2 regions of the Paraburkholderia sp. NPDC080076 genome follow, and region 1 is predicted to be linked to the other one. Evidence: riboswitches for the same ligand, from Rfam matches in the RefSeq annotation. Region 1 holds a riboswitch; the other holds the start of a gene.

Region 1 (10,946 bases):
GCGATCTTCTGCGTGATCACACGCGTCTTGCCGCTGCCTGCGCCGGCGAGCACGAGACACGGACCGTCAAGATAACGGACCGCTTCATTTTGAGCGGGGTTCAGGCCTGCGGACATCGTCTGTGGATGGGTGATGCGGTTGAAAGCGGCGGTTGAGGGCGTAGCGGCGTGGCGACTGCCGGCCGAAGGCCCGGGGGCATGCTGCGCGGCCCCGGCGGCTGGAACGGGCGCCCTGCGCGGTGCGAGGGTGTTCCGGCCCGCTGCGGTTCGCGCGAGAGGAGCGATGTTAACACGGATGCATGCACCAGATGCCCGCCTCATAAAAGCAATATCCAATCAACATGCGCCGAGCCGACGACGCTGCCGGTCCACCTTCAGGACATGCCACAATTGCGGTGTTGCGCGCCGTCGCCGCGGTGGCAAAGCGGCGCGCCGATTTTGCAGGAAGACAAGCATGTCCGCATCGCTGAAGATTGGATTGATGGGTTACGGTTTCGCCGGCGCGACCTTCCATGCGCCGGTGATCGAGCACTGCGGCCGCGCGAGCGTCGCGGCCATTGCCACGAGCCAACCCGAGCGCGCGCTCGCCGACTATCCGCACACGAAGGTGGTGGCCGACCTCGACGCGCTGCTGGCGCTCGAAGAAATCGACTGCATCGTGATCGCCACGCCGAACGATACGCACTTCGACCTGGCGCGCCGCACGCTGGAAGCAGGCAAGCACGTGGTGGTCGACAAACCGGTCACGCTGAACGCCGCCGACGCCCACACGCTGGCCAACATCGCGCTCGCCCGGAGCAAACTCTTCATACCGTTTCACAACCGTCGCTGGGACGGCGATTTTCTGACCGTGCGCGACCTGCTCGCGAGCGGCGAATTGGGACGGATCACGCAATACGAATCGCATTTCGACCGTTTCCGGCCTGAGGTGCGGCAGCGTTGGCGCGAGGAAGCGTCGCGCGGCGGCGGCTTGCTGCTGGACCTCGGGCCACATCTGATCGACCAGACGCTGGCCCTGTTCGGCGCCCCGCAAACCGTGTCGGCCACCGTGCGCACGCATCGCGACGACGCCGGCGCACCCGACTACGTGCATATCCAGCTCGGCTACGGTGAGTTCGAAGTGGTGCTGCACGCCAGCGCGTTGACGGCACTGGTCGCGCCGCGCTTCACCATCCACGGCACGCGCGGCAGCTATATGAAATACGGTCTCGATACGCAGGAAGATCAGTTGAAGGCGGGCCTGCGGCCGGGCGACGAGGGTTTCGGCGCCGGCAATGCCGCCGGTGTGCTGCGCGTGCAGGAAGGTGATCAGGAGGTCGAGCGCGAGTTGCCGACGCGCAATGGCGACTACACCGGGTTCTACATCGCGGTGGCCGACGCCATCCAGCACGGCGTGAAATTCCCGGTCAGCGCACAGGACGCCGTCGACGTAATGACGGTTATCGAGCTTGCCGCCCGCAGTTCGGAAGAAGGCGTCCGGCTGCCGTTTGAGCGGATTCGCTGACGGTTTGGCCTGCGTGTCGAAATGGCTTGTGTACCTAAAACAGCACTCGCCGCCCACGCCGCGCGGGCCAAACCCTGACAAGCCCGAAAGGAACATAACGTTACAAATAAGGCCGCGCTGCCGGTCAGCGCGGCCCGGCAGTCATCCGTTGCTACCGGGTAGCACCACACAACGACAATGACTTCCGGAGAGTTCATGCCCCGTACTATCCGCGCGCTCGCCGCGTGCGCCTTGCTCAGTTCCCTCGCCGCCTGTGTGGTGGCGCCTCAACCCCAGCCGGCGCCTCGTCCCAACCCGCAACAGATCGCGGATCAGCGCCTGCGTCAGGTCGACGGCCGCATCGACAATCTCAGCCGCCGGATCGACAACCGCGTGAATCAGGGCTATTACCCGCCGCCCCAAGGCGGCGCGCTGCACCATCGCCTCGACGTGATCCGTCAGGAAGCGCACGACATGGCCGCGCAACATGGCGGCGGCCTCTCCAGCGACGAACAGCGCGTGCTGAATCAGGAACTGGACAACGCGGCGCACGCCATCGGCGAATAGTCGCTCCACGCGTCAGGTCAGGCACCAAAAGCGGCACGAGCGCGGCATCACGTCCCGCGCTTTTTTTGACAGGCGCGAGAGCGGTGCGTCAACCGCCGCGCCGCTCGCGGGCCTTTATTTGACAAGCCCCCGGCCCTCGCGTACATTCGCCGCACGCGTCGGGAGAGCGCGCTGGCCGCTGAAAATCGCAGGCCGCGCCGCCGAAGGGGCACACCCGCAAACTCTCAGGCAAAAGGACCGACCGCGTCGAAAAACCCGCGTCCAGGCAACATCGAGGCACTCGTTTTTCGCACTCTGGAGAGCGGCAGTAGCCATCTGCATCGTTTATCGAGCAGATTCTGGCAAGCTGCCCACCGAAGGGGCGCGCGTTTCACCGTGGCACGTCAACGTGATCACGGTGGCGCAATCTCTCAGGTATCGAGGACAGAGGGGTCATGCAGGACCACGCTCGCAGCCAGAAGGCCGCGAGGCGTAGCGCCGCATGGCCTTTTTTGTTTCGCGAGATGCCCGAGGCCCTATGACCGAACTCAAACACACCCCGCTCCACGCCACCCACCGTGCGCTCAATGCCCGCATGGTCGATTTCGGCGGCTGGGACATGCCTGTCAATTACGGCTCGCAAATCGACGAACACCGCGCCGTGCGCACCGACGCCGGCATGTTCGACGTCTCGCACATGTGCGTCGTCGATTTCACCGGCGAGCGCGTGCGCGCCTTCTTCGAATACGCGCTGGCGAACAATGTCGCCAAACTGCAAACGCCCGGCCGCGCACTGTACTCCTGCCTGCTGAACCCGAATGGCGGCGTGATCGACGATCTGATCGTCTATTACTTCGGCGAAGATCACTTCCGCGTGGTCGTGAACGCTGGCACCGCTGATAAAGACATCGCCTGGTTCGGCCAGCTCAACGCCGAAGGCGGCTTCGGCCTGACCGTCACGCCGCGCCGCGACTACGCGATCGTCGCCGTGCAAGGCCCGAACGCCCGCGAAAAAGTCTGGCAAACCGTGCCGGCCGCGCGCGCCGCCACGGAAGCCTTGAAGCCCTTCAACGCCGCCCGCATCGAAAACACGCCGTTCGGCGAATTGACCGTCGCCCGCACCGGCTACACCGGCGAAGACGGCTTCGAAATCATCGTGCCGGCGGATCACGTCGAAGCGCTGTGGAACGCATTGCAAACCCAAGGCGTGCGCCCGGCCGGTCTCGGCGCGCGCGACACGCTGCGCCTCGAAGCCGGCATGAATCTGTACGGCCAGGATATGGACGACAACGTCTCGCCGCTCGACGCCGGCCTCGCCTGGACCGTCGACCTCACCTCGCCGCGCGACTTCGTCGGCAAAGGCAAGCTGGAAGCGGACGGTTCGCAGGCCGCGTTCGTCGGCCTGATCCTGCTGAAGGAAAACGGCAAGGCGGCAGGCGTGCTGCGTGCTCATCAGAAAGTCGTCACGCCGCAGGGCGAAGGCGAAATCACCAGCGGCACGTTTTCCCCGACCATGCAGGAATCGATCGCCTTCGCGCGCGTGCCGAAGGGCGTGCAGCCAGGCGACACCGTGCACGTTCGGATTCGTGACAAAAACGTTCCTGCAAGCGTGGTAAAACTGCCGTTCGTGCGCAATGGCAAAGTGCTCGCGGTTTAAGCAACCGGCGCGTTCGTCCACTTTTTTCAAGTCACTACCGAATCACACCGCATAGGAGCATCCGATGAGCATCCCGGCCGATCTGAAATACACCGAATCGCACGAATGGGTCCGCACCGAAGCGGACGGCACGCTGACGGTCGGCATTACCGACCACGCGCAGGAAGCGCTCGGCGATATCGTCTTCTTCGAAGTCCAGGAACTGGGCAAGACCGTCACGGCAGGCGACACCGTCGCCGTGATCGAATCGGTGAAAGCCGCTTCCGATATCTACGCGCCGGTTTCGGGCGAAATCATCGAAGCGAACACCGCCGTGGCCGACACGCCTGATTCGGTCAACAGCACGCCGTACGAAAGCTGGCTCTTCAAGATCAAGCCGGCTGCGGACGCCACGCAGGACCGTCTGATCGACGCCGACGCGTACACCAAGTCAATCGGCGCCTGATTCACCTTTACGTTTAACCCGACAGGTGCGGCGTCCTTTTCGAACGGACAGCCGCACCGCCAGGAACACCCATGAAGCTCGAACACCCGGATCGTCTGATGAACCGCACTCCTCTCTCGCTCGCCGCGCTCGAAGTGCATGACGCCTTCGCCGAACGGCACATCGGCCCGGACGCGGCCGACCAGCACGCGATGCTCGAAGCCCTCGGCTTCGCGTCGCGCGCCGCGCTGATCGACGCCGTCATTCCGAAGACGATCCGCCGCACCGAAACGCTGCCGCTCGGCCCCTTCGCGCAACCGAAGAGCGAAGCGGAAGCGCTCGCCGCGCTGCGCGAACTCGCGGACAAGAACCAGGTGTTCCGCTCGTACATCGGGCAGGGCTATTACAACGCGCACACGCCGACGGTGATTCTGCGCAACGTGCTGGAAAATCCGGCGTGGTACACCGCGTACACGCCGTACCAGCCGGAAATCTCGCAAGGCCGTCTGGAAGCGCTGTTGAACTTCCAGCAGATGATCGTCGACCTGACGGGTCTGGCGATCTCGAATGCGTCGCTGCTCGACGAAGCCACCGCTGCCGCTGAAGCAATGACGCTGCTGCAACGCATCGGCAAGCCGAAGTCGAACGTGTTCTACGTGGCCGACGACGTGCTGCCGCAAACCATCGAAGTGGTGAAGACGCGCGCCACGCCGGTCGGCATCGAAGTGAAAGTGGGCCCTGCTGCGGAAGCCGCGAATGTGAACGCGTTCGGCGTGCTGCTGCAATACCCGGGCGTGAACGGCGACGTGCGCGACTACCGCGCGCTCACCGAAGCAATCCATGCAGCGGGCGGCCACGTGGTGGTCGCCGCCGACCTGCTCGCGCTGACCGTCCTCACGCCGCCGGGCGAATGGGGCGCGGACGTGGCCGTCGGTAACACGCAGCGCTTTGGCGTGCCGGTCGGCTTCGGCGGCCCGCATGCGGCATACCTCGCCGTGCGCGACGAATTCAAGCGTCAGATGCCGGGCCGTCTCGTCGGCGTGACCGTCGACGCGCAAGGCAATCCGGCCCTGCGTCTCGCGCTGCAAACGCGCGAACAGCATATCCGCCGCGAAAAGGCCACCTCGAACGTGTGTACCGCGCAAGCGCTGCTCGCGATCATGGCCAGCATGTACGCCGTCTATCACGGCCCGCACGGTCTGAAGACGATTGCGCTGCGCGTGAACCGCATCGCCGCGTTGCTGGCGGAAGGCGCGAAGCAGCTCGGCTACACGCTCACCAACGAAACCTTCTTCGACACGCTCACGTTCGAATCCGGCGCGCGTACGCAAGCGCTGCACGACGCCGCGCAAGCGAAGCGCATCAATCTGCGCCGCGTGAGCGACACGCAAGTCGGCCTGTCGATCGACGAAACCACCACACGCCGCGATCTGGCCGATCTGCTCGAAGTGTTCGCGCAAGCCGCGGGCGCGAAAGACGTGCCGCAAGTCGACACGCTCGACGAAAAGCTTGCCGCGTCGAACACGGCGTCGGTCCCGGCCGCGCTCGAACGCACCAGCGCGTATCTCACGCATCACGTGTTCAACCGTCATCATTCGGAAACGGAAATGCTGCGCTATCTGCGCAGCCTGTCGGACAAGGACCTCGCGCTCGACCGTTCGATGATCCCGCTCGGCTCGTGCACGATGAAGCTGAACGCGACCTCGGAAATGCTGCCGGTCACGTGGCCTGAATTCGGCCAGATCCATCCGTTCGCGCCGGCTGAGCAAACCGTCGGCTACCGCGAAATGATCGATCAGCTCGAAGAGATGCTGGTCGCGGCCACCGGTTACGCTGCCGTGTCACTGCAGCCAAACGCCGGCTCGCAAGGCGAATACGCCGGCCTGTTGATCATCCACGCGTATCACGCGTCGCGCGGCGAAGCGCATCGGAATGTCTGCCTGATTCCTGCTTCGGCGCACGGCACGAACCCGGCGTCGGCGCAGATGGCCGGCATGCAGGTGGTCGTGGTGGCGTGCGACGCGCAAGGCAACGTCGATATCGAAGACCTGAAGAAGAAAGCCGATCAGCACGCCGACAAACTCGCGGCGATCATGATCACGTATCCGTCCACACATGGCGTGTTCGAGCAGAACGTGCGTGAAATCTGCGAGATCGTGCACGCGCACGGCGGCCAGGTGTATGTGGACGGCGCGAACATGAACGCGATGGTCGGCCTGACCGCGCCGGGTCAGTTCGGCGGCGACGTCTCGCATCTGAACCTGCACAAGACCTTCTGCATCCCGCACGGCGGCGGCGGACCGGGCGTCGGGCCGGTCGCGGTCGGCGCGCATCTCGCGCAGTTCCTGCCGAACCAGATTTCGTCGGGCTATGAACGCGCGCCGAACGGCATTGGCGCGGTGTCGGGCGCACCGTACGGTTCGGCGTCGATCCTGCCGATCTCGTGGATGTATATCGCGATGATGGGCGCGAAGAATCTCACCGCCGCGACCGAAACCGCGATCCTCAACGCGAACTACGTCGCGAAGAAACTCGCGCCGCATTATCCGGTGCTGTATTCGGGCCCGGGCGGACTGGTCGCGCACGAATGTATTCTCGATCTGCGTCCGATCAAGGAAACCAGCGGCATCACCGTGGACGACGTCGCCAAGCGTCTCGCCGACTACGGCTTCCACGCGCCGACGATGAGCTTCCCGGTGCCGGGCACGCTGATGGTCGAGCCGACCGAATCGGAATCGAAGGAAGAACTCGACCGTTTCATCGAAGCGATGATCGCGATCCGCGAGGAAATCCGCGCCGTCGAAGAAGGCCGCTCGGACCGCGAAGACAATCCGCTGAAGCACGCGCCGCACACGGCAGCGGTGGTCATCGCGAATGACTGGAAGCACGCGTATGCGCGCGAAACCGCGGCGTATCCGCTGCCCACGCTGATCGCGAAAAAGTACTGGCCACCGGTCGGCCGCGCGGACAACGTGTACGGCGACCGCAACCTGTTCTGCTCCTGCGTGCCGATCGCCGACTACGAGTAAGCTGGACAGTTATCGCGCATCGCCCGTTGCCTCGAAAAGAGGCGGCAGGGCGGTGCGTGGTTCTGCCCTCGGTTCTCTGTCGCTCCTGGCCGCAAACGGCTAACATCACACACCGAATCAGCCTAACGAGGAGTTTCGCATGGCGCGAAAGGTGCGATTGATGCAAAGCCGGACCGAAGCAACGCGAGCGCCGACATGGCGGCAAGCCTGCACGCTGCTGTTGGCTGGCGCAGCCGTGCTGCTGCCGCTGCGGCAAGCACAGGCCGCGATGAATTTTTGTGCGGCGCCCGCCCTGCAAACCAGCGAACGCACGAACGCCGATCCCGGCGTGAAAGCGCTGGTGAGCAATGTGCAGGCGCATCTGAACGATCAGCCGCATGCGCTGGCGAAACTGCACACCGAAGGCACGCTGCCGCACGAGGGCATTTACGACCAGAGCGTCGAAGCGGAGAAAGATCTCGATCTGTTGCGCGACGCCGCGCTCGCCTGGCGCGCCACCAGCGACGACCGCTATCTCAAGCTCGTCGACCGCTTGTTGTTTGCCTGGGTCACGACCTATCAACCGAGTTTCAATCCGATCGACGAAACCCGTTTTGAAGGACTGATTCTCGCGTACGACATGACGGCAAGTGCGTTGCCGGTGAAAACGCGCAATGCGTCGATGGCGTTCCTGACGAAACTCGCGAACGGCTACATCGGCCAAATCGACGCGCAACCTCGGCCGCTCAAAGGGACGTTCAAGAACAACTGGCAGAGTCATCGGATCAAACTGATTGCGATGGCCGCGTTCACGCTCGATAACCGCAAGATGATCAACGCGGCGCAGCGTCTGTTCGTCGAGCATATCGGCGACAACATCGAGCCAGATGGTTCGACAATCGATTTCAGCGAACGCGACGCGCTGCATTATGTCACCTACGATCTGCAACCGCTCGTGACAGCCGCGCTCGCCGCGCGCCGCCATAACCGTAACTGGTTGCCGGAAAAAGGCGCGGACGGCGCCTCGCTGCAAGCCGCGCTCAACTGGCTGGAGCCGTATGCGGCCGGCAGCAAGACGCATGAAGAATTCGTGCATTCGAGCGTTCCGTTCGATGCAAGACGTCGCGAGGCCGGCTTGCCCGGCTATTCGGGTCAGTGGGACCCGAAGAACGCGACGGAACTGTTTCACCTGGCGGCGCGCCTCGACGGGCGCTATACGCCGATCGCGCTGCAGCTCGCACCGACGCCGCCCGCTTGGCTCGCCGTGTGTTTGCCGCTGTCGGCGCGGTAAACCAACTCAATATCCGCAGGGAGCAGTAAATGGCAGTCAGCGTGTTCGACCTCTTCAAAATCGGCATTGGTCCGTCCAGTTCGCATACGGTCGGGCCGATGCGCGCGGCGCTGATGTTCGCACAAGGGCTCGGACGCGATGGGCTGCTCGCTGCGACCGCATCGGTGAAAGTGGATCTGTACGGCTCGCTCGGCGCGACGGGCAAGGGCCACGGCACCGATCGCGGCGTCATGCTCGGCCTGATGGGCGACGCGCCCGACACCGTGGACCCGGACACGATCGTTGAGCGGCTCGAAGCCGTGCGCCTGTCCCGCAAGCTGGCGCTGCTCGGCACGCACGAGGTGCCGTTCGTGCAGAAGGATCACATTTCGTTTTATCGTCAGGCGCTGCCCGAGCATCCGAATGGTCTGAAGTTGCGCGCGTTCGACGCGCAGGGCGAAACGTTGCGGGAATCGACCTATCTGTCGGTGGGCGGCGGCTTCGTGGTCACGGCTGGCGCGCCGAACACGAAGGTGCTGAGCGCCGTCGATCAACTGCCGCATTCGTTTCGCAGCGGCAACGAGTTGCTCGCGCTGTGCGAATCCACCGGCAAGAGCATCGCTCAACTGATGTGGGACAACGAGCGCGTCTGGCATACGGAAGAAGAGACGCGCGCGGGCTTGCTGAAGATCTGGGACGTGATGCAATCATGTGTATCGCGGGGTTGCGGCATCAACAATCCGGCCGCCGACGGTAACTTGCCCGGTCCGTTCCAGGTGAAGCGTCGCGCGCCGCAGTTGTATCGCGCGCTGTCGGGCAATCCTGAACTGGCGTTGCGCGATCCGCTGTCGATGATCGACTGGATCAATCTCTATGCGATCGCCGTCAACGAGGAAAACGCCGCCGGCGGACGCGTGGTGACAGCGCCGACCAACGGGGCGGCCGGCATCATCCCGGCCGTGCTGCATTACTACACGCGTTTCATGCCGGGCTCGAATCAGCAAGGCGTGATCGACTTCCTGATGACCGCCGCGGCGATCGGTATTCTGTACAAGCTGAACGCGTCGATTTCCGGCGCCGAAGTGGGTTGTCAGGGCGAAGTGGGCGTCGCGTGTTCGATGGCGGCGGGCGCGCTTGCTGCCGTCATGGGCGGCACGCCACGCCAGGTCGAGAACGCCGCGGAAATCGGCATGGAGCACAACCTTGGGCTAACGTGCGATCCGGTCGGCGGCATGGTGCAGATTCCGTGCATCGAACGCAATGCGATGGCGTCGGTGAAGGCGGTCAACGCGGCGCGCATGGCTTTGCGCGGCGACGGCAGCCATTACGTGTCGCTCGATTCGGTGATCAAGACCATGCGCGAAACCGGCGCGGATATGAAGACCAAGTACAAGGAAACGTCGCGCGGCGGGTTGGCGGTGAATATCGTCGAGTGTTGAGTTGCGCGCTTTCCGGGCTTTACGATGAATGACGACGCGGGCTATAAGGCCCGCGTTTTTATTTGCGCGGCACGTAATGCGCGAGCACCAAGGTTGCGCTGCGCCGTGACAGCGCAGCCGCGCCCGGCGTAAGCTGTCGAAGCGCCGTATCGGCTAGCGTCCCGCCGATGCGGCATCCTCACACCGCACTCATGCACTGCCTGGAGGCTTCACCGCAATGTCGCAGCCGAATGCTCCTGTTTCCGGTTCCCCCGCCGCTCAAACCACTGGCGCGCGTCTCGTCGTCGATGCTTTGCTCACGCACGGTGTCGAGCGTGTTTTCTGTGTGCCTGGCGAGAGTTTTCTTGCCGTGCTGGATTCGCTGCACGACGAGACCGAACGCATCCAGACCATTGTTTGCCGTCACGAAGCGGCTGCCGCGAATATGGCGGAGGCCGTCGGCAAATTGACCGGCCGGCCAGGCGTCGCACTCGTCACTCGCGGACCGGGCGCCACGCATGCGTCGATCGGCGTGCACACCGCGTTTCAGGATTCCACGCCGATGATTCTGCTGATCGGCCAATGCGCGCGCGAGCATCTCGACCGCGAGGCATTCCAGGAGATCGACTATCGGCGCATGTTCGGCCAGATGGCGAAGTGGGTCGCACAAATCGACGATCCGAAACGCATTCCCGAATATCTCAGCCATGCGTTTCACACGGCGACTTCCGGGCGTCCAGGGCCCGTGGTGTTGTCGTTGCCGGAAGACGTGTTGAGCGATGCATGCGAAGCCGTGGCCGGCGCGCCGGCGTATCAGCGCGTCGCGGCGTCACCGTCGGCGGCGCAGATCGAGAAGTTGCGTGTATTGCTCGAAGGCTCGCAACGGCCGATGGTGATTGCGGGCGGCAGCGGCTGGACGCCTGCTGCGTGCGCGGACTTTCGACGCTTCGTCGAAAACTGGCAACTGCCGGTTGGCCTCGCGTTCCGCTTTCAGGACACACTCGACAACGAGCATCCGAACTATGCCGGCGACGTCGGCTTGGGTATCAATCCGGCGCTGGCGCAACGTATCCGCGACGCCGACGTGCTGCTCGCAATCGGACCGCGTTTGGGCGAAGCGACGACCAACGGCTACACGCTG
Region 2 (10,946 bases), on a different contig from region 1:
GGTCGGGATCGTCTTCATCGGCGCGGGCGGCTCGGCCATTTCGATGGTGTTCTCGTTCAGCCGCGCGGCCTTGCCGGTAGCAGACCCGGCGGAGCGCGTGTTCGCCAGCGCGACCTTGCGGACCATTCTGTCGGCGGCTTGGGTGTTCGGGCCGTCGGTGGGCGCGCTGGTGCTCGCCGCCAGCAGCTTTTACGGGCTCTTCCTGTTCGCCGCCGCCAGTTTCGGCGCCTGCGCGACGATCGTATGGCGCATGCGGGAGCCGCAGGGCCACCTGGGCGATCACACGGTGGAAGACACGGCGTCGGAGCCGTCGGCTTCGATCACCGTGCCGCCGCTGACCGCGCCCGGCGAAGATGCGCACGAGGACTTGCCGGGCGTCGCCTCGGCCAACGACATCGGCCGCGCGGTCGCCGCGCTCACCTTGCTCGGCCTCGCCGCGAACGCGACCATGATCGTGCTGCCGCTCTACATCGTGCATGGGCTGAACGGCACGCATCTGGATGTGTCGGTCATGCTCGGCCTCGGCGCCTTGATGGAGATTCCGATGATGCTCGCGCTCGGCGCGAAGTCGTCGGCGCTGCACAAGCCGAACTGGCTGGCCGCCTGCGCCGCGGTGCACGCGGTGTATTTCGTCGGCATGTCGCTGGCGGGGAATGTCCACGTGCTGATCCCGATGCAGATGCTCAACGCATTCGTGGTCGCCGTGACCTCGTGCCTCGGCATGACCTATGTGCAGGATCTGATGCCACAGTCGCCGGGCCGCGCCACCGCGCTGTTTTTCAATGCGGCGCGCGTCGGCTCAATTCTCTCGGGCGTGTTGTCGGGCTTGCTGGTGCAGGCGTTCAGCTATCGCGGCACGTTTCTGTTCTGCGGCCTGCTGGCGCTGTGCGCGCTGGTGCTGTTCGCCGTGCCGGGCTACCGCTATCCGTTGATGTGGAACGCCGTGAAGCGTTTTGCGCGTTCGCAATACGGCAAACTCCAGGCACGACAGCGACAGCGCTAGACGCGCCGGCTTCAAGGGCAAACACGAACTGCAAGAAAGCGGTCAGCCGAATCGAAGCCTGCGCGGGCGTCATGCCGCGCAAGCCTGACGCAAGCGCACACTGCCCAGGAACTTTACGCCGCGCAAAACCTCTGCAAAAAGGCGTATCGTCTTTCGATGCATGGGCGATGCCCGCTTCGCTGCAAGAGCGAATCAGGGCTGCTACCGTGTGTCCGGCGCACGCGAAGAAACACCACTACAGTAAGTGTAGCCAGGTGCGATTCCTGACGCCGCCACTGAAGCGCTCAGCGAAAACGCAACATAGCCGCGGTAGAACGAAGCAAAACATCGAAGCAAATCCAGCAGCGCAACGAGGCACTTTCCGGAGCGAGATATGCAGCTAGGCATGATTGGATTGGGGCGCATGGGCGCCGACATGGTGCGGCGCCTGACGAACGGCGGTCAGCACTGTATCGCCTTCGACGTGCAACCGGCGGCGGTGGAGAGGCTGAAACAGGACGGCGTGGCGGGCGCGGCGTCGCTGGAAGACCTCGTCGCGCAACTCGAGAAGCCGCGCGCCGTGTGGCTGATGGTGCCCGCCGCCGTGGTCGACATGACGCTGGAGAAACTCGTGCCGTTGCTGGAGCCGGGCGACATCGTGATCGACGGCGGCAACTCCTATTACCACGACGACATCCGCCGCAGCGCCGAACTGGCCGAGCGCAAGCTTCACTATGTGGACGTCGGCACCAGCGGCGGCGTGGCGGGCCGCGAGCGCGGCTACTGTCTGATGATCGGCGGCGAGCCGGAGATCGTGAAGCGGCTCGAACCGATTTTCGCGACGCTCGCGCCGGGTGCCGGCTCAGAGCCGGCCACGCCGGGCCGTGTCGCCGGCTCGAGCACCGCGGATCAAGGCTTCCTGCATTGCGGGCCGCAGGGCGCGGGGCACTTCGTCAAGATGGTCCACAACGGCATCGAGTACGGCATGATGGCCGCGTACGCCGAGGGTCTGAACATTCTGCACCACGCCGACGCCGGCAAGCAGGCGCGCGAGGCTGACGCCGAAACCTCGCCGCTGCGCCGACCCGAGCTGTACCAGTACGATCTGAATCTCGCCGACGTCACCGAAGTCTGGCGGCGCGGCAGCGTGATCAGTTCATGGCTGCTCGATCTGATCGCCGGGTCGCTCGTTAGCGATGTCGAGCTGAAAAACTACGCAGGACGCGTATCCGATTCAGGCGAGGGGCGCTGGACCGTGGCGGCCGCCATCGACGAAGGCGTGCCTACGCCGGTGCTGAGCGCGGCGCTGTTCGCGCGTTTCAGTTCGCGCGGCGAGGCGGATTTCGCGAACCGGGTGCTCTCGGCCATGCGGAAGGATTTCGGTGGCCACGCCGAGAAATCGGCCACGCCGTCCGATAAGCCGAAAAGCTGATTCCAGGGAGCCGCGATGCAAGCCACCACCTCCACGCCGCACGACGTCGTGTTTCTGTTCGACTGCGACAACACCTTGCTGGACAACGATCATGTGCTCTCGGATCTGCGCGCGCACATGATGCGCGAGTTCGGCGCGGAGAACAGCGCGCGGTACTGGGAAATCTTCGAGAACCTGCGCACCGAGCTCGGCTATGCCGACTACCTGGGCGCGCTGCAGCGCTATCGCTCGGAGCATCCGCGGGACACGCGGCTGTTGTTGATGTCGTCGTTCCTGATCGACTATCCGTTTGCGAACCGCCTGTATCCGGGCGCGCTGGATGCGCTCCGGCATGTGGGCGAGCGCGGTCCCACGGTGATTCTCTCCGACGGCGACGTGGTGTTCCAGCCGCGCAAGATCTCCCGCTCTGGACTATGGGACGAGGTCGAAGGGCGCGTGCTGATCTACATCCACAAAGAGTTGATGCTCGATCAGGTGATGGAGTGCTATCCCGCGCGCCACTATGTCATGGTCGACGACAAGCTGCGCATTCTCACAGCCATGAAAAAGGCATGGGGCGCGAAACTGACGACGGTGTTTCCCCGCCAGGGGCACTATGCATTCGATCCGAAAGAGATCTCCAGCAATCCGCCGGCGGATGTGACGGTGGAGCGGATCGGCGAGTTGGCGGAGATCGACGTGGAGTCGTTGTTGGCTGAGAAACGCTAGACGGTTCGCGGCGCTCGCGCGTCTCTATGTATGTGTCATGCACATGGAGAGCAACAACGCCGCGGGCCAATACCGGTTCGCTCTATGAACCGAGTTCCTTCAGGCGCGCTTGCGCATCGCCGGCGCCCATGCGGCCCGCCGCATCCAGTGCCGTCACGCCGTTCGCATCGCGGGCCTTCGGGTCCGCGCCATGCGCTATCAGCAATTCCATGATTGCCGTGCGATTGAACATCGCCGCAATCATCAACGCGGTGCGTCCGTCCGGCGACGCCCCTTCGACATCCGCACCATGCGCGAGCAAGGTTTCGATCACGGTGTCGAAGCCTTTGAACGCCGCGCCTGCAATTGGCGTCTGTCCGTTGTCGTTACGCAGATTGGGATCGGCGCCGTGTTCGAGCAGCGTGCGCACGGCGTTCGCGTGGCCGTGGTAGCTGGCGAGCATGACGAGGCTGTCACCTTTGTCGTTGCGCAGATTCGGCGGCACGCCTTTTTCGATCACCGCCGCGAGCATGGCGGCATCGCCGCTCCGCGCGAGGTCGAAAACCTGGTGCGCCAGTTCGAGCAACTCCGGGTCGATCGGCTGGCCGGAGGGCGGGGAAGTATCAGCGTGGTCCGTCAATGGAATCTCCTTGCAATCAGGCTGGGCGCCCCAGGTCTCGGGAAGGCGGGAGACCACACGTGAAGGCGCCGGGAAGATTGCTCAGGATACACATTTTGCGCCGGCGACGCCCGCGCAGCGGCACTCAGGCGTGGCCGAACAGCTTGACCAGCAAGCCGAACACGCCGACCAGAATGGCGACACCCGCGAACAGGAACACCAATGTCAGAACAAGGATCAACGGCGCTTTGAGGCGACTGGGTGTCGGCATGATGGAATGTTTGGTAAGGGGCGAGCAAGGTGGTACGCGCCAGATGCGGTCCGCCGTCGCGCATGAAGCATGAGCAGCTTAAAGGCATTCGCTTAATACGGGCTTAAAGTCTAACGCATGCGTCATGAGGCGGAATGTCATCACGGTCGCGCAGTCGCAGATGGATCAAGCTTTGGACGATTGCGTCGAACCATGCGGCCCGCTTCCTGTCACACTGACGATCACCAGACAAGGGCGCAAAGGCCCGCTGCCACGGGCCTTTGCCCTTACGCTTTCGTTGTGTCATCCGCATGACAGCATGGCCGGTACCGCTGGTTTCTTTCGCGCCGGCCGCCTCACGAATCACCGTTGCCGCATCCGCCAACCTGCCTGACAGTCCTTTCCAAGGAGTGACACCATGGCTGAAGCAACCTCTCATCCCACGCCGCCGCAAACATTGGACGCCGACACGTTGCGCAACATGGACCGCTACTGGCGAGCCTGCAACTACCTGTCGGCCGGCATGATCTATTTGCGCGACAATCCGCTGCTGCGCGAACCGCTGAAGCCCGAACACATCAAGAACCGCCTGCTGGGCCACTGGGGTTCGGACCCGGGGCAGAGTTTCCTGCTCGTGCATCTGAACCGGCTCATCAAAAAGCTCGATCTGGACATGATCTACGTCGCCGGTCCCGGTCATGGCGCGCCGGCCACGCTGGCTCATTGCTATCTGGAAGGGCACTACTCGGAAATCTACCCCGACCGCAGCGAAGACGAAGCCGGCATGCAGCGTTTTTTCCGGCAGTTTTCGTTTCCCGGCGGCATCGGTTCGCATTGCACACCCGAGACGCCCGGCTCGATTCACGAAGGCGGCGAACTCGGCTATAGCCTCTCGCACGGCTACGGCGCCGCGTTCGACAATCCCGATCTGATCGTCGCCGTGATGATCGGCGATGGCGAAGCGGAAACCGGCCCGCTCGCCACCTCCTGGCACTCGAACAAATTCCTCAATCCGATCCGCGACGGCGCGGTGTTGCCGGTGCTGCATCTGAACGGCTACAAGATCGCCAATCCGACCATTCTCGCGCGCATTCCCCGCGAGGAGCTCGAAGCTTTGCTGACCGGCTACGGCCACAAACCGTATTTCGTCGAAGGCGACGATCCCGCTGTCATGCATCAGCAGATGGCCGCGACGCTCGAACAGTGCATCGGCGAAATCCGCGCGATCCAGCAGCGTGCGCGTGAAAGCAACGACGCGTCGCGGCCGCGCTGGCCGATGATCGTGCTGCGTTCGCCCAAAGGCTGGACTGGCCCGAAGGAAGTCGACGGACACAAGGTGGAAGGTTCGTGGCGCGCGCATCAGGTGCCCGTGCTCGATCCGGTGACCAACGGCAAAAGCCTGAAGCTGGTGGAAAGCTGGCTGCGCGGTTACGAGCCTGAGACGCTGTTCGACGAAGCAGGGCGCCTCGTGAAAGAACTGCGCGAACTCGCGCCCGTGGGCGCGCGCCGCATCAGCGCCAATCCGCATGCGAACGGCGGCTTGCTCTGCAAGACGCTCGACATGCCGCCGTTTCGCGATTACGCGGTGGCGGTCAAAAAGCCGGGCGGCTCGTACACGTCGCCGACCGAGGTACTCGGCAAGTTCCTGCGCGACGTGATGCGCAACAACATGACGAACTTCCGCGTGTTCGGCCCCGACGAAACCGCGAGCAACAAGCTGACCGCGATCTATGAAGCGTCGGAAAAAACCTGGCTCGCGCAAACCGAACCGGGCGACGCGGACGGCGGCGACCTCGCGGTAGACGGCCGCGTGATGGAAATGCTCAGCGAACACACGCTCGAAGGCTGGTTCGAAGGCTATGTGCTGACCGGCCGCCACGGTCTGTTCGCCACGTATGAAGCCTTCGTCCACGTGATCGATTCGATGTTCAACCAGCACGCCAAGTGGCTGGAGAAGGCCAAGCGCGATCTCGGCTGGCGGCAGCCGGTGCCGTCGATCAATCTGCTGATCACGTCGCTCGTGTGGCGTCAGGATCACAACGGCTTCACGCACCAGGACCCCGGCTTTCTGGATGTCGTCACGAACAAAAGCCCGGACGTGGTGCGTATTTATCTGCCGCCGGACGCGAACTGCCTGTTGAGCGTCGCCGATCATTGCCTGCGTTCGCGCGACTACGTCAACGTGATCGTCGCCGACAAGCAGCCGCACCTGCAGTATCTCGACATGGACTCGGCGGTCACGCATTGCACCAAGGGCATCGGCATCTGGGACTGGGCGTCAACGGATCAGGGCGTCGAGCCGGATGTGGTGATGGCCTGCGCGGGCGACATCGCGACCATGGAGGCGCTCGCCGCCGTGCAGATTCTGAAGGAGCAGTTCGCCGACCTGAAGATCCGCTTTGTCAACGTGGTCGATCTGTTCCGCCTGATGCCCGAGCACGCGCATCCGCACGGTTTGTCCAACCGCGATTTCGATTCGCTGTTCACCGCGACCAAGCCGGTGATTTTCAACTTCCACTCGTATGCGTCGCTGGTTCACAAGCTGACCTATAACCGCACGAATCACGACAACCTGCATGTGCACGGCTATCACGAGAAGGGCAACATCAACACGCCGCTCGAACTGGCGATCATCAACCAGGTCGACCGCTTTTCGCTGGCGATCGACGTGATCGACCGCGTGCCGAAGCTGCGCGGTGTCGGCGATCATGCGAAGGAATGGTTGCGTGGCCAGATCATCGAACATCTGGCTTATGCGCATTCCGAAGGCATCGATAAGGAAGAAATCCGCAACTGGACGTGGAAAGGCTGAGCGAGGCATGACCATGCACACTGAAAACAGCGCTGACGATCGAACGATTCTGGTGTTGAACAGCGGTTCGTCGTCGCTGAAGTTCGGGCTGTTCAGGCACGCGGGCGATGACGAATCCCTGTTGCTGGAAGGCAGTGCGGAAGGCATCGGGCGCGACGACGGCAGTTTGCGGATCAAGGCGCCCGACGGCCGCGTGCTGGTGCAGCAGGAGCGCGTGCTCGAATCGCAGATCGATGCGTTGCAAAAACTCGCGCAGGTGCTCACGGAGCAGCACCATGCGCGGCCTTCGGCGGTGGGGCATCGGGTGGTGCATGGCGGACCCCATCTGCGCGCGCATCAGCGCATTACCGCCGACGTGCGCCGTCAATTGCATGATGCCGTGCACTTCGCGCCGCTGCATATTCCGCCTGCGCTTGCGTTGATCGACGAGGCCGAGAAGATTTTCGACGACGCGCCGCATTTCGCCTGTTTCGACACCGCGTTTCACGCGACGCTGCCGCCGCGCGCGGCACACCTTGCGTTGCCGCGCCGCTACGCGGAAGCCGGTGTGATGCGCTACGGCTTTCACGGTCTCTCGTACGAATCGCTGGTGACGCGGCTCGGCGCGGACTTGCCGGCGCGCGCCGTGTTCGCGCATCTCGGCAACGGTTCGAGCGTCTGCGCGTTGCGCGACGGCCAATCGATCGACACGTCGATGGGTTTGACGCCGACCGGCGGCGTGCCGATGGGCACACGCAGCGGCGATCTCGACCCAGGCGTGCTGCTGTATCTGATGCGTGTGGAGAAGCTCGATGCCGGCGCATTGGAGACGCTGCTGAATCGCGAGAGCGGCCTCGCCGGTTACGCGGATGGCGAAAGCGATATGCAAGCTCTGGAAAAACGCGCAGCAGCGGGCGATGCCGATGCGTCACTCGCGCTCGATGCGTTCGCGACCGCCGTGCGCAAGACCATCGGCGGCTATGCGGCGTTGCTGGGCGGAATCGATTTGCTGGTGTTTACCGGCGGCATCGGCGAGCACAGCGGACAGATTCGCAGGCGCGTGTGCGACGGGCTGGCTTTCATGGGGCTAACAGACAGCGATCCGGCGGGCAAGGTGAGGGCGATTCACACCGAAGAGGAAAAGCAGATCGCGCGGCATTGCCGCACGCTGCTGCGGCAAACGCAGACGGGCTGACCTTTACTTTGCCTTGACGACGGTGTGATCCGACACGCCCGTTACGCCGAACAGGCGTGTCACGTCTTCGAGCGCCGCGGTGCGTTGCTGATCGCGTTGCAGTTCGCCGCGCAGCGTGATGCGGCCGCGCGAGACGTGGACTTTCACGGCGTGTTCGGGGACCGCGGCGTCCCAGGCGAGACGCCGGGTCGCCTCCGCGGCGATCTGCGCGTCGCTCAGGCGTGCGCTGCCTGCCTTGTGGTTCGCTGCACGGGTGTAGGGCATGGAGTTCTCCGCGGCACTGATGCGTATGGGGAGAACACTAGCAGAAGTGGCGAATTTTGCACTCGGCGGCGGCAGTGGTGACATCACGCTACCGCCGCCTGCAAAACCCTGCGTCAGCAAGCGCTACTGAATCGCGCCCGCCAACACCTGCGCCGTCGCGGCCGACAAGGTCCAGCCCAGATGTCCATGCCCGGTGTTGTAGAACACGCCGCGCCGTTTGCCGCGGCCCACCTTGGGCAACATGCTCGGCAGCATCGGCCGCAAGCCCGCCCACGGAATCACGCGCGAGGTCGACACCTCGGGGAAATAACGCCGCGTCCAGTCCACCAGCGGCGCGATCCGGTCCGAACGGATATCGCGGTTGAAGCCGTTGATCTCCGCCGTGCCGGCCACGCGAAAACGATCCACGCCGAGCCGGCTCGTGACGATCTTCGCGCTGTCGTCGAGCAGGCTCACCCACGGCGCGCGCTGCTGGCTGAGTTCGTCTTCGAGACAGACGGTGATCGAATAGCCTTTGACAGGGTAGATGTTCACGTGATCGCCCAGCATCGACGCGAAATCGCGGCTCTTCACGCCCGCGCACACGACGATCCGCTCGAACGCGAACCGCTGCGACTCGCCTTCGAGATCGACCGTCAGCGTAAAGCGGCCCTCGGCGGGCTGCTCGATCGACGTGATCTGCGCGTCGTAATGAAACTCGACGCCGTGCCGCACGCACGCCTGAGCGAGGCCGCGCGTGAACTTGTGAATATCGCCGGTCGAATCGGACGGTGTGAAAAAGCCGCCGTAAAAATCGCCGTGCAGCGTGGGCTCGATGCCATGCAGCTCGCTCGCCGTCACCGGATTGCGGTCGAGCCCGCCTTCGCGCAGCAGTTCGTTCACCTTGCTCGCGGCGTCGAATTCCTTGCGGGTCTTGTAGATGTGCAGAATGCCGCGCCGCTCCAGATCGAAGTCGATGCCTTCGGTCTCGGCGATCGAAAACAGATGTTCGCGCGCGGCAATCGCGAGCCGCACGGTTTCAACCGTGTTCGTCCGGTAGTGTGGAATCTCGCGCAGGAATTCGCCCATCCACGAGTACTTGTGCCAGGTGGGCGTGGGGTTGAGCAGCAAGGGGGCGTCGCGCGTGAGCATCCAGCGCAGGCCTTTCATGACGGTGGCCGCGCTGTTCCAGACTTCGGCATTGCTGGCGGATAACTGGCCGCCGTTGGCGAACGAAGTCTCCATCGCCGCATAGCGATGGCGCTCGAAGACGGTAACGTGGTGGCCGCGCTGAGCGAGGGCGTGAGCAGTCGTGACGCCGGTAATGCCGGCGCCGATAATGGCGATTCGTGACATGGCATGGTCCAGAGTAGTTGAGCATCACCGGTGTCGATTTCGTGTCGAAACCGGCGTCGATGCCCCATCTGTCCATGTACCTGAGAGTTTCTTCCCCGCGGCAGCCGGGCCCGATGCGAGCCGTGTGCGGGGAATCCCCTTCGGTGGGCGCACAGGGTAGTCCAGTGCGCCGCTCTCCAGATGTTCCTGCTGCGCGGTCCTTTTGCCTGAGAGTTTCCGGGGCGGTTGCTCCGTCGGCGTCGTCACGAACGTCTGACGATCTCTCCCGCGCTTGCATTGCAGAACGGCTCGACAATACCGTTCAAAAAATTTCACCGCAAGTCTTTCCTGCTATGCACTGCGCAAGCGGCGGTCTGAAACTGCTTGAGTGGAGATGAAGGCGGGGCATGCGTCGCTACGAATTTTCGGGCCCGTATGTCGCGCCGGAATGGCCGGCATCGGCTATATTTGGCGGCACCGCCCAACCTTCATTTGCAAAGGAGAATGACGTGCCCGCTTTCCCAACGCTGCTCGCCTTCGGTCTGGTCTCGCTCGGCATGGTGCTCACGCCGGGGCCGAACATGATCTATCTGATCTCGCGATCGCTCTGCCAGGGGCGGCGCGCGGGCCTCGTTTCGCTCGGTGGTGTCGCGCTCGGCTACGTGTTCTACATGTTCTGCGCCGCGTTCGGCATCACGGCGCTGCTGTTGACGGTGCCGTACGCGTACGACGCGTTGCGCTTCGGCGGCGCGCTCTATCTGCTGTATCTGGCGTGGCAGGCGGTCAAGCCGGGTGGCCGTTCGCCGTTCCAGGTCCGCGATCTGCCGCACGACAGCCGCCGCAAGCTGTTCACCATGGGCCTCGTCACCAATCTCGCGAATCCGAAGATCGCGGTGATGTATCTGTCGCTGCTGCCGCAATTCATTTCGCCGGGGCACGGCAGCGTGCTTGCGCAGTCCATTGCGCTTGGCTGCGTGCAGATCGTCATCAGCGTGACGGTGAATGCGCTGATCGCAAGCATGGCGGGTTCGATCGCCGTGTTTCTTGCCGGCCGTCCGGTGTGGCTGCTGGTGCAGCGCTGGCTGATGGGCACCGTGCTCGCCGGACTCGCGGTACGCATCGCGTTCGATTCGCGTCGTTGATTCGCTTGAGACGCGCTATCCGTTGCCTGGTCAGCCAGACCCGGCACCCGAGCCTCTGAACACCCAGCCGTTGAACAGCGCCCCGCAGAGCATCAACGCGCTGGTGATTAGGAACACCGCCTGCATGCCGAAATGCGCGCCGGCAAAGCCGCCCGCGAGCGGACCCGCCACCTGGCCCGCGTAATTCGCCGAAGTCGCATAACCGAGAATGTAGCCGGCCGAGCGGTCGGGCACGTTGTGGCGGATCACGCTCGTGATCGACGGCAGCAG

The links. Region 1 has a riboswitch for glycine ahead of gcvT (glycine cleavage system aminomethyltransferase GcvT). Riboswitches for the same ligand answer to the same signal wherever they lie in the genome.
Region 2: it holds a riboswitch for glycine, as region 1 does, so the genes downstream of both, ACQKRQ_RS06370 (D-amino acid dehydrogenase) here and gcvT (glycine cleavage system aminomethyltransferase GcvT) in region 1, are expected to answer to the same signal.

Annotation. Positions count from the first base shown of each region.
Region 1 covers NZ_JBNNWQ010000002.1:916,667-927,612, reverse strand. Annotated here, with positions in the region: gene ACQKRQ_RS11470 (UvrD-helicase domain-containing protein) at 1-116, opposite strand, end outside; gene ACQKRQ_RS11465 (oxidoreductase) at 454-1,503, shown strand; gene ACQKRQ_RS11460 (hypothetical protein) at 1,699-2,049, shown strand; glycine riboswitch at 2,199-2,299, shown strand; glycine riboswitch at 2,334-2,486, shown strand; gene gcvT (glycine cleavage system aminomethyltransferase GcvT) at 2,567-3,685, shown strand; gene gcvH (glycine cleavage system protein GcvH) at 3,750-4,130, shown strand; gene gcvP (aminomethyl-transferring glycine dehydrogenase) at 4,202-7,138, shown strand; gene ACQKRQ_RS11440 (alginate lyase family protein) at 7,278-8,408, shown strand; gene ACQKRQ_RS11435 (L-serine ammonia-lyase) at 8,438-9,826, shown strand; gene ACQKRQ_RS11430 (thiamine pyrophosphate-binding protein) at 10,044-10,946, shown strand, end outside.
Region 2 covers NZ_JBNNWQ010000001.1:1,411,690-1,422,635, forward strand. Annotated here, with positions in the region: gene ACQKRQ_RS06330 (sugar efflux transporter) at 1-1,003, shown strand, start outside; gene gnd (phosphogluconate dehydrogenase (NAD(+)-dependent, decarboxylating)) at 1,377-2,414, shown strand; gene ACQKRQ_RS06340 (HAD family hydrolase) at 2,430-3,122, shown strand; gene ACQKRQ_RS06345 (ankyrin repeat domain-containing protein) at 3,205-3,741, opposite strand; gene ACQKRQ_RS06350 (hypothetical protein) at 3,866-3,991, opposite strand; gene ACQKRQ_RS06355 (phosphoketolase family protein) at 4,389-6,782, shown strand; gene ACQKRQ_RS06360 (acetate/propionate family kinase) at 6,796-7,956, shown strand; gene ACQKRQ_RS06365 (BON domain-containing protein) at 7,960-8,220, opposite strand; gene ACQKRQ_RS06370 (D-amino acid dehydrogenase) at 8,344-9,555, opposite strand; glycine riboswitch at 9,740-9,833, opposite strand; gene ACQKRQ_RS06375 (LysE family translocator) at 10,044-10,676, shown strand; gene ACQKRQ_RS06380 (MFS transporter) at 10,707-10,946, opposite strand, start outside.